2 regions of the Thermorhabdus hydrogeniformans genome follow, and region 2 is predicted to be linked to the other one. Evidence: riboswitches for the same ligand, from Rfam matches in the RefSeq annotation. Region 2 holds a riboswitch; the other holds the start of a gene.

What was found. Region 2 has a riboswitch for cyclic di-AMP ahead of ACKX14_RS09870 (NAD/NADP octopine/nopaline dehydrogenase family protein). Riboswitches for the same ligand answer to the same signal wherever they lie in the genome.
Region 1: it holds a riboswitch for cyclic di-AMP, as region 2 does, so the genes downstream of both, ACKX14_RS13945 (asparagine synthase-related protein) here and ACKX14_RS09870 (NAD/NADP octopine/nopaline dehydrogenase family protein) in region 2, are expected to answer to the same signal.

What each region holds. Positions count from the first base shown of each region.
Region 1 covers NZ_JBJYKD010000037.1:9,915-15,369, reverse strand. Annotated here, with positions in the region: gene ACKX14_RS13955 (dicarboxylate/amino acid:cation symporter) at 312-1,535, shown strand; gene ACKX14_RS13950 (asparagine synthase-related protein) at 1,621-1,902, opposite strand; gene ACKX14_RS13945 (asparagine synthase-related protein) at 1,933-3,075, opposite strand; cyclic di-AMP (ydaO/yuaA leader) riboswitch at 3,149-3,306, opposite strand; gene ACKX14_RS13940 (5-formyltetrahydrofolate cyclo-ligase) at 3,443-4,045, opposite strand; gene ACKX14_RS13935 (6-phospho-beta-glucosidase) at 4,182-5,455, opposite strand, start outside.
Region 2 covers NZ_JBJYKD010000018.1:10,435-15,889, reverse strand. Annotated here, with positions in the region: gene ACKX14_RS09885 (homocysteine synthase) at 1-280, shown strand, start outside; gene metX (homoserine O-acetyltransferase MetX) at 303-1,430, shown strand; gene ACKX14_RS09875 (methylated-DNA--[protein]-cysteine S-methyltransferase) at 1,663-2,241, shown strand; cyclic di-AMP (ydaO/yuaA leader) riboswitch at 2,270-2,437, shown strand; gene ACKX14_RS09870 (NAD/NADP octopine/nopaline dehydrogenase family protein) at 2,562-3,698, shown strand; gene ACKX14_RS09865 (cobalamin-dependent protein) at 3,695-5,350, shown strand.

The DNA of each region.
Region 1 (5,455 bases), on a different contig from region 2:
CAGAAATAATCCGGATGCATTTTTAGCTCACTATTTCTTATTATTATCCCATAAACTTTTAAGGTTTTCCATAACTTTATAAAAATAACCCCGGCCTTTTCCCGGGCATGAAGCAGCTAAATTCGGTTTTGTCCTGGGTATATCACATTTATTGTTGGTTTTTGTTATATCCGGTTATTTTTTGTTATGTTCGGCATAAAATATATTTAGAAAGTTTCTATCTTTTAATTTATTTTAATATTATTTTTCTTTGAAAGGAGGTTTAAAAAATTAATTAAATTATAACATCGCATTCCTTAAGGAGGGAAAGCATGAAAAATGTGACCACCAGAATTTTTATCGGCCTGGCCCTGGGCGTAGTCGTGGGCCTGTTTTTTACTTCGGCGCCCGAAGCGGCCAACACCTATATTAAGCCCCTTGGAACTCTATTCTTAAACCTCATCAAAATGATCATCGTGCCGCTGGTGCTTTCATCGCTGGTGGTTGGAGCCGCCAGTACCGGAGACGTAAAAAAGCTGGGCAGGATTGGTGCCAAGACTCTTACTTATTATCTTACCACAACCGCCTTTGCGGTCACTCTGGGCCTCATCCTGGGTAATATTTTAAATCCGGGCCTTGGAATGAAACTACCCCCGGATGCGAAAGTTGATGTTTCCCAGGCGCCATCCATAATCGACACACTGCTCAACATAGTCCCGACCAACCCTGTAAAAGCCATGGTCGAAGCCAACATGCTTCAAATAATTGTCTTTGCCATATTCCTGGGGATAGCCATCACTTTCATCGGTGATAAGGGAAAACCCGTGTTGACCTTTTTTGACAGCCTTGCGGAGATAAGTTACAAGATAGTGGGAATTATTATGGCATACGCCCCCGTCGGCGTCTTCGGCCTCATTGTGCCGGTAGTGGCGGCCAGCGGGCCCAGTGTGCTATTGCCGCTGTTAAAGGTCATAATAGCCGTATACCTCGGGTGCGCTCTTCATGCCATCCTGGTTTATTCGTCCCTCGTCTACGCTTTTGCCAGGATGAGCCCTTTGAGATTCTTTAAAGGGGCATCACCGGCCATGCTGGTGGCCTTTACCACCAGCAGCAGTTCCGGCACCCTGCCCGTTACCATGGAATCCGTGGAAAAAAACCTGGGGGTATCTAAATCCATATCCAGCTTCGTCCTGCCCCTGGGCGCCACCATCAACATGGACGGCACCGCCCTATACCAGGGGGTGTGTGCCCTGTTTGTGGCTCAGGTATTCGGGATTCAACTGACGCTGGCTCAACAGATGGTGATTATTCTCACCGCCACCCTGGCGTCCATCGGCACCGCGGGAGTTCCCGGAGCGGGGCTTATAATGCTCACAATGGTGCTTCAATCAGTGGGCCTGCCGCTGGAAGGCATAGCGCTCATAGCCGGCATCGACAGGATTCTGGACATGGCCAGGACCTGCATCAACGTCACCGGAGATATGGCCGGTTCCGTAATAGTGGCCGCCACCGAAAGAGAATTAACTCCACCCGATTATAAATCGGTTGGCGCATAAAAAAAACCGTCACGAAAAAGCCTTACCTTTCCTCGGCATGTTCGCCGCGGCCGGGAGAAAGGTAAGGCTCTTTTTGATTATTCGATCAGCCTGTGGTGACCGTTCGTCCGATGGTATCCAAAATCGAGTCATGGGGAAAAAATTCTTTAAATATCCTGTAATAGAGAAGTTCCTCTTTAGACCTGAGTTGAAAATCCTGACTTATATATTTTTCCTTAAAAAATTCTTCGTCGGAAATATTTTCTTCCGCATACCGCTGCAGCATATGGGCGGACCCTGCGCCTTCAAAAAACTTTTGCTTTCGTCTCCATACAATCTCGTCCGGTAAATCATTTTCAAAAGCCTTTCGAAGAATCCATTTTTCAATTGTTCTTTCGTCATCGACATCGAGAATCTTTCATTCCACAGGCAAACGGCAGGCATAGCCGGCAACTATACTGTTCATAAAAGGCATCCTGCCGTCTATGGCAAAGGCCGACGTCATCCGGTCCACCCTCTGAAAACCGTTGGCATGGCCGGTAAATGTCAACTTTATCAATTCTTTTTCCACTTCCGAAGGTTCAAGATTTTTCAAGTAATGATATCCTCCAAAAAGTTCGTCCCCGCCCTCCCCGCAAAAAATCATGTTTTTACCTTCGTAGCATGCCATTCGTGACAGAAAATAATTGGCCACGGCGCTTCTTACAAGAAACATGTCAAAGGACTCCAGATGATAAATTACCTCCGGCAAAATTCTCAACATCTCGTCTATGTCGTATATGTACTCGTGATGGCGCGCGCCAATGTGACTCGCCACCTTCCTGGCATTGAGAATATCGTTACTTCCCGTGACACCCACGGAAAAGGTATCCAAATTTTCAACAACTTCCCTGGCGGCCGCGGCAATAACGCTGGAATCGATGCCTCCGCTCAGGAAAATGCCGATGTTTTTATCTTCTTCATAATTCTTGTCTACGGACTCTATAAGCCGCTCCCTTATTTCGCTCGCCGCTTCATCCTTCGATATCCCCTCGAAAGGTTCCACCGCATTGGCTTCAAAGTACTTCACAAAGCCCCTTTCGGAACTGTAATAATACCCCGGCGGAAATATTTTTATATCCTCCCCCATATCCACCAGCGCCTTTATTTCCGAAGCAAAAGCCAGACTCTCGCCGGATTCGGTATAATAAAGGGGTTTAAGGCCTAGCGGGTCTCTTGCGGCCAGAAATTTTTCGCCGTCTGCCAGGGCAAAGGCAAAAGCCCCATCCAGTGAATGGACAAATTCCTCCCCATTACCTTTATAAAATTCGGAAATTATTTCTTCGGGCGAGGTTGAGCAATCATCGTTAAAAATTTTCCCATCAGCCACAACAACGGGACCGCTTTCCTTTAATTCAACTTCATTTTCCACCAAATGATTGACCTTTCCAAGCACGGCGCTTTTTAATGTATAAATCCTGCTTTTACTACGCCCCCTGTGCCTTAGCCTGCCAAGCATCTTTTTAATGGGCCCGGTATTTACCCTTTCGGTCTTTGAAAAAACGCAAGCTATTTCGGCCATAACATTACCTCCCATTGGTTTTTATAGACAAAAAAGCTACGGGAGATCCGTAGCTTTGGCAAACTATTGAACTTAATCTCCTCCGCAGCGCTTACGAGGTTAGCTGACGGGTTCGGGTCGGGAGACAACCCTACTCCTGATGACGGAAACATCATCCCGGAGATTCACCCCAATTAACGGTTCCCCCGCTTCCTACGGACAGACTCCGTAAGAATTCAGCGTTTCAGCAATATCAGGTTGTAAATAGATTATACCAGATATTTTCCAGGGTGTCAAAAAGGCCCGGCCAATTTCTACACAGGCAGCCGTTTTCCTGCAATATGACCCAAGAAAATTTTACACTATCGGCCATTTTAAAGAACGGGTTTTAAAAGCGGTAAATACAATTTTCCGTTATGATCATGTCCATCCGAACATCGTGCCTCTCCGCGGGTATTCTGTCAACCACCTGCATTTCAAAGGCAACGGCTACTTTTTTAACTTCCGGCCTCAGCAGCGGAAGAAAATTGTCGTAGTAACCCGCTCCGTAGCCCAAACGGTAACCACTTTTGTCAAAGGCCACTCCGGGAACAATCACCAGATCTATTTCGGCGTGCGAAATCCCATCATCCCTTACCGGCTCCAGGATTCCGAAGCATCCCGGCGAAAGTTCCTCAAGGCTTTTTATCTCCACCGCCGCAAGCCTCCTGACCCCCGTCACTTTGGGCACCGCGACCCTTTTACCCGCATTCAGTGCCCAGGTAATGGCATCTTTTGTCATTACCTCGTTTCTGGCGTCCACATAAAACATGACCGCTTGTGCTTTCAGCAACTCCTCAAGGGAAAAAAGAGCCCCCATTATCTTCCGGCTTTTTTCTTCCACCTCATCGGGTGCCAGAGCCGCCCTTGCGGCCAGAAACTTTTTTCTCAAAATCCTTTTATCCTGCACGCGAAAATCATCTCCGCCGTTTCCAACTTTTTGTTTTGCCATCCTATTCCATCCCAATTCAATTATACTTTTTGCCGCTTTATGTATCAAGATTGTATCTACAAAATGACGACATCTTTTACAGGCAAATAAGCCACGGAAGTTCCGCAGCTTTGTAAAGGATAAGAATAAAAAAGGTCTATTTATTAAAAAATTGCGGTAAAAACTCCCTGTTTTCGGCCAGGATGTCATCCAGCAGTTTTTTTGCAACTGTGGAAGAGGGCACCAGAGGATGTATGGTCAATGCCTGAAGGGCGGCATGGTAATCCCCATTGACACCCGCCTCGACGGTCAGCTCTTCATAGGCTTTCACCGCCTGCATCAACCCTCTTATCTTAGCCGGAACCCTGCCTATGCTCATCGGATGGGCTCCATTTTTGTCTATCACAGAGTTGGTCTCAATAACCGCATTATCGGGCAGATCGAGAATCGCGCCGTTGTTTTTTACATTTACTACCTGGATGTCCTTTTTGTTGTTTACTATGGAGCTAATCAGGTTGCAGGCCGCGTAGGAGTAAAGAGCTCCGCCTCTTTTTTCAAGCTGAGGCGGCTTTACATCCAGTTCTGGATTTTTGTAGATTTCAAAAAGCTCCTGTTCGACTTTTTTTACCACCTCACCGCGGGTGCCCGTGTGTGCGGCTGCTTTCTTTTCTTCGTCCAGCATTTTGTCTTTCATGTAATAGTATCGGTGATAGGGGCATGGAAGCATCTCCAGGGATTTTATCAGATCTGTATCCCATTGCAAATCGGGGATGTTCTTCATGGTTGAATTCCCTTCATAAGTGAGCTGCTGCAGCAATTTTTCCGTTACATCTTCTCCGTCCAGATAGACTTTCATCCCCCACACCAGATGGTTTAATCCCGCAAATTGGATATAGACTCTTTCCATTTCCACTCCAAAGGCCTTTGCCACGTAGTTTATCATGTTGACGGGGACGTTGCACAGACCCAGTATTTTAACGCCCGTGTGTTTCAATACCGTTTCTGTAATGACGCCCGATGGATTGGTGAAATTTATGAGCCAGGCATCGGGGGCCAGTTCCTCCATATCCCTGCATATGTCCAGTATCACGGGGATGGTCCTCAGCGCTTTCGCAAAACCACCGGGCCCGGTGGTCTCCTGGCCTATGACATCGTATTTCAGGGGGATTTTTTCATCCCTGATACGGGCGTCCATGCCCCCGACCCTGAACTGAGTTATGACAAAATCGGCGCCTGAAATGGCTTCCCTTCTATCGAGAGTCAGATGGATATTGATATCAAGCCCCGCCTTCTCAACCATGCGCCGCGAGAGAGCCCCAACTATCTCCAGTTTTTCTCTGCCCTGTTCTATATCTACCAGATAAATGTCGCTTACGGGAAGTTCCCTGGCTCTTTTAATAAAACCTTCGATGAGCTCGGGAGTATAGCTGG
Region 2 (5,455 bases):
CCTGCCGGAGGGCCCCGGAGCCATATTCACCTTTGGAATTAAAGGGGGTCTGGAAGCGGGAAAAAGATTTATAGAAAGCGTGAGGCTTTTCTCTCATCTTGCAAATGTGGGCGACGCGAAGTCTCTGGTGATACACCCGGCCAGCACCACCCACCAGCAACTGAGCCCGGAAGAACAACTGGCGGCGGGAGTCACTCCAGACATGATAAGAATATCCGTTGGTATCGAAGATATTGAGGACATATTGGAGGATCTGGAAAGGGGCCTTGCGGCTGTTTAATTCATCCGGAAGGAGGAAGCCCGTGATAGTTAAAGAGCGTCTGTTTTCCTTTACAAAAGAGGAGATTGAATTCACTACCGAGAGCGGGTATACTTTCGATTACATCCAGGTGGCCTATGAGACTTACGGCAGATTAAACCGGCAAAAAGATAACGCCGTCCTGGTTTTGCACGCCTTGACAGGGGATGCACATGCGGCGGGAGTTTACACCAACCGGGACCCAAAACCAGGCTGGTGGGACCCCATGATCGGTACCGGACGGGCCCTGGATACGGACAGATATTTTGTCATATGCTCCAATGTCCTGGGAGGATGCAGGGGCACCACGGGCCCATCCTCCGTTAATCCACGAACAAATGTACCTTACGGCATGGGTTTTCCTCCCATAAATATACGGGATATGGTAAGATTGCAAAAAATTTTGCTGGATTACCTGGGGATAAAGAAATTAAGGATGGCCATCGGTGGTTCCATGGGTGGTATGCAAGCCCTGGAGTGGGCGGTGACCTTTCCCGATTTTGTGGAGGCGGTAGTGCCCATAGCCGCCACCCATAAACTCTCTCCGCTTGCCGTTGCCTTCAATTACGCGGGCATAAAGGCCATAGAGAACGACCCGGCCTGGAGAAACGGAGACTACTATTCTGTCGGTCAGCCGGTGAGAGGGCTTTCCCTGGCCAGGATGATAGGTACCCTCACATACAAAAGCGACGAACTTTTCGAGCGAAGGTTTGACAGGAAAATGGATCCGGAAAAGGGACTTTTCCAGGTGGAAAGCTATCTGGAGCACCAGGGAGAGATTTTTGTCAATCGTTTTGATGCCAATACTTACCTCTGCCTTGTGAGGGCGATGAACCGGCACGACATCGCAGAACCCTACGGCTCCCTGGAAAAAGCCATAAGGCGCATCAAAGCCAGAGTATTTATGATAGGCATAGATACGGATATGCTGTATTTTCCGGCGGAAATGAGAGGTTTTATCAGGCGGTTAAACACCGCCGGCGGCTACGGTGAATACAGAGAGATAAAGTCGTGCCAGGGCCATGACGCCTTTCTGGTGGATTTTGACCAGCTGGCTCCCATGGTCAGGGAAATACTGGAAAATATCCGGAGCCAAACTCATATAAATGAGACTTCGGTGGATCTTATTTAAACCACATGTCAATTTTAAACCACATGTCAATTCCGGAACAAGGGCGATTGTTCAATTGCTGTTTGTGAGGGTGCAGCAAAAAAACTTTCCGGTTAAGCTTACCGAGCGGTCGCATGATATCAAGTTTACGGTGCCCGGAAAAACATATAAATGGTATAATTACAGTGTAAAAAGCCGTGGGGAACGATGAAATTTAAAACTGAATAATGATTAAAATCCGGGAGGGAGTTTCATGCGCACAATATTTTACCGCCGGGTCGATACAAAAATAGGAAGGCTTATGCTGGCCTCCACCGAAAAGGGAGTGTGCCGCCTGGCGCTGCCGGGGGAAACCGAGGAGTGTTTTTTAACCGGACTGAAGAAGACTTACGGGGAATGCGAGCTCTGGGACGAGGACAGGGATGGCGAAAAAAGCCCCATAAATAAAAAGGCCTCGGAAGAACTCAAGCTTTACTTTGACAGGAAATTGAAGGAATTTTCCATCCCTCTTGACTTGGAAGGCACCGAGTTTCAGAAAAAGGTCTGGCGGGAACTGTTGAAGATACCGTATGGCAGGACCGCAAGCTACAGGGATATAGCAAGGGCTGTGGGAACCCCCGGTGCCTGCAGGGCTGTGGGCGGCGCCAACAACAAAAACCCCGTGGCCATTATAGTTCCATGCCACCGGGTGATAGGGAGCGACGGCTCTCTTGTGGGATACGGCGGCGGGCTTGAAATAAAGAGATTTTTGCTGGAACTGGAGTCGGAAGGTTTGCGGCCTGATCTTCCTTCAAATTTACTTATTGACGAAAGCGCTGGCCTTATGATATAATCTATCTTACAATCAAATAATATGCTCTCAATCTTGAACGCTGAATTCTTTCGCAAGAAAGAAGCGGGGGACCCAATGATCTGGGGTGAATCCCCTTCGACCGGGAGTATTTTTACATATTCTTGATCAAGGGGTAGGGTTACACTCTTCGGCCCGAACCCGTCAGCTAACCTCGTAAGCGTGAGAAGGGGAGATTGATGGCATTTGAGTGCTGTTAATTTGGCATGCTCAAAGCTATGGATCTCCATAGCTTTTTGTTTTGCCTAATTGGGGAAGATAATCATTATCATAAAAAACGTAAGAAAGGGAGGGATTTGAATATGATTAAACGTCCTGTGGATGTACGCTACGCGGTTATAGGGGCTGGCAACGGCGGTCTCGCTATGGCCGGTTTTCTGGCATTGAAGGGTTTTACCGTCAACCTGTTCAACAGATCGCTCGACAAAATAAAACCGCTCATGGCAGACCCCAGGATCAATCTTACCGGTTCCGTGGAAGGTACTGGAACGCTTAATCTTGTTACCGGCGACATTGAAAAGGCCATCGCGGACGTCGACATCATAATGGTGACGGTACCGGCCACGGGGCATTTCCATCTGGCAAAGATGATGGCACCCTACTTGAAAGACGGCCAGATTGTCGTCTTAAACCCCGGCCGTACCGGAGGAGCTTTGGAAGTATATGAAACTTTGAGGAATTCCGGATGCGACAGAAAAATTATTGTGGCCGAAGCTCAGACTTTCATTTACGCCTGCAGGGCCACCGGGCCCACCAGCGCCAGGATTTTCAGCGTAAAAAAAGAAGTGGCCCTGGCTGCCATACCGGCCATATACACAAAAAAAGTTATAAGACTCCTTTCCGGGGCTTATCCGCAGTTTATCCCGGCCAAAGACGTTATGGAAACAAGCCTGAACAATTTCGGAGCCATTTTTCATCCGGCGCCGACGCTTTTAAACAGCGGCCATATCGAGCGGGGGCAGACATTTGAATACTACCTGGAGGGGATTACTCCTTCCATCGGCCAGATACTGGAGAAGCTTGATGTGGAAAGGCTGAAAGTGGCAAGAGCCCTCGGGGTTAAAGCCGTTTCAGCCCGGGAGTGGCTTGAGGAGTCCTATGGGGCAAAGGGCGAAACCATCTACGAGGCCATTCAGAACAACCCGGCATATAAGGGCCTCACAGCTCCGAAGGGTCTGGATACCCGTTATATTTACGAAGATGTGCCGTACAGCCTGGTTCCCATATCTTCGTTAGCCTCCCATTTGGGCATAGAAACCCCTGCTATTGATACCATAATCCGACTGGCAAATATAATGACCGGCCGTAATTTCTGGCAGGAGGGGAGGAATGTGGAAAAGCTTGGTCTTAAAGGCCTTTCGGTGGCGGAGATTCACCAGCTGGCCCAAACCGGGAGCGTGAACAAAATTATTATCGAAGAGGAGGGGGTGGTGGCATGAAAAAGATCATTGCGGCTACAATCGCCAACTGCGTTCATGTGGCCGGGATTATGAATTTTCTTTCTCTTGCCGAGAGGGAAGGTTACGAGACAAAGTTTTTGGGAGCCGCCGTCGCCATAGACGAACTGATAGAGGCGGTAAAGGCGGAAAAACCCGATTATGTGGGTGTAAGCTACAGACTGACGCCGGAGCCTCTCAAGGAGGTTTTAAAGGAACTGGCGGAAAAAATTGAAGCGGAAGGCCTGCAGGATGTCGGATGGATCTTCGGCGGCACAGAGCCCACCGCAAAGGTGGCGCAAGAAAGCGGGATATTTTGCAGGGTGTTCAGCGGCACAGAGGACGTGGATGAGACGATAGGGTTTTTAAAGGGCAGGAAGCTCACCGAAGCTGAATATTACCCGAGAGACCTGATTTCGCGCATAAGGTCAAAATATCCGTATCCCATTTTAAGGCATCATCTCGGCCTGCCGTCGCTGGATGAAACTATTGAATCCATAAAGAAGATAGCGGAGTCTAAAGTGCTGGACGTCATTTCCATCGCGCCGGATCAGAACGCTCAGGAACACTTTTTTGAGCAGGATAAAATGGACCGGAGGCTGGACGGAGCGGGCGGCGTGCCCGTCCGCACCAGAGAAGATTTTGTGGCGCTGTACGAGGCGGCGCAAAGGGGTAACTTCCCGCTGCTGCGCTGCTACAGCGGCACCAATAATTTGATTCTTTTTGCCGAACTGCTCCGGGATACCATTAAAAACGCCTGGTGCGCAGTGCCCCTCTGCTGGTACAACGTTCTGGATAAGCGCGGTCCCCGGCCGGTCAGGGAGTCCATTGAAGAAAACCAGCAGGTTATGAAATGGCACGGCGAGCGGGGCGTTCCGGTGGAGGTCAATGAGGCTCATCACTGGAGTCTGAGGGATGCCCATGACGCCATCGGAGTTGCCGCGGCATTTCTCGCGGCTTACAATGCAAAGAAAATGGGGGTAAAAGACTACATCGCCCAGTACATGTTTAACGTCCCGCCGTCCATTTCACCCAAAATGGACCTGGCCAAGATGCTGGCAAAAATAGAATTGATAGAGTCCCTTCAGGATGAAAACTTCAGAGTGTATCGCCAGGCCAGGGCCGGCCTTGCCAGCTTCCCGGGAGATCTCGCCCAGGCCAAGGGACAGCTGGCGGCGTCCGCATACCTTGCAATGGCCATAAAACCCCATATCTATCATGTGGTGGGATTTTGTGAGGCCCATCACGCCGCAACTGCGGACGATATCATAGAAAGCTGCAAGATAGTGCGCGGTGTCATCCGGAACAACTTCCTGGGAGTTGTGGATATTACGATAGACGGGGAAGTCCGGGAAAGGAAGAACCAGCTCATAGATGAGGCCGTTGTGATACTTGACGCCATTAAGGCCATAAGCCCCGGCGTTAAGGACCCATGGGCCGATCCCGGCACCATCGCCAGGGCCATTGAATTGGGCATCCTGGACGCCCCGCACCTCAAAGGCAATCCTGCGGCCTGCGGCGGGCTTGTCACCCGCATGGTGAACGGCGCCCTTTACGCCTACGACCCCGTAGAAAAGCGTGTTCTGACCGAGAAAGAGCGCATTGCCCGGATTCTGGAGGGCGCCGGTATAAAGAAGGCTGCTGCCTGCTCGTGACGATAATGGCGAAGGTTAAAATAAGGTTAAAAATTTTAATATAAATTTTTGATATAAATTAAAGAAAGATAAATTAAGCCGGCTTCACAAGCCGGCTTTAATCTT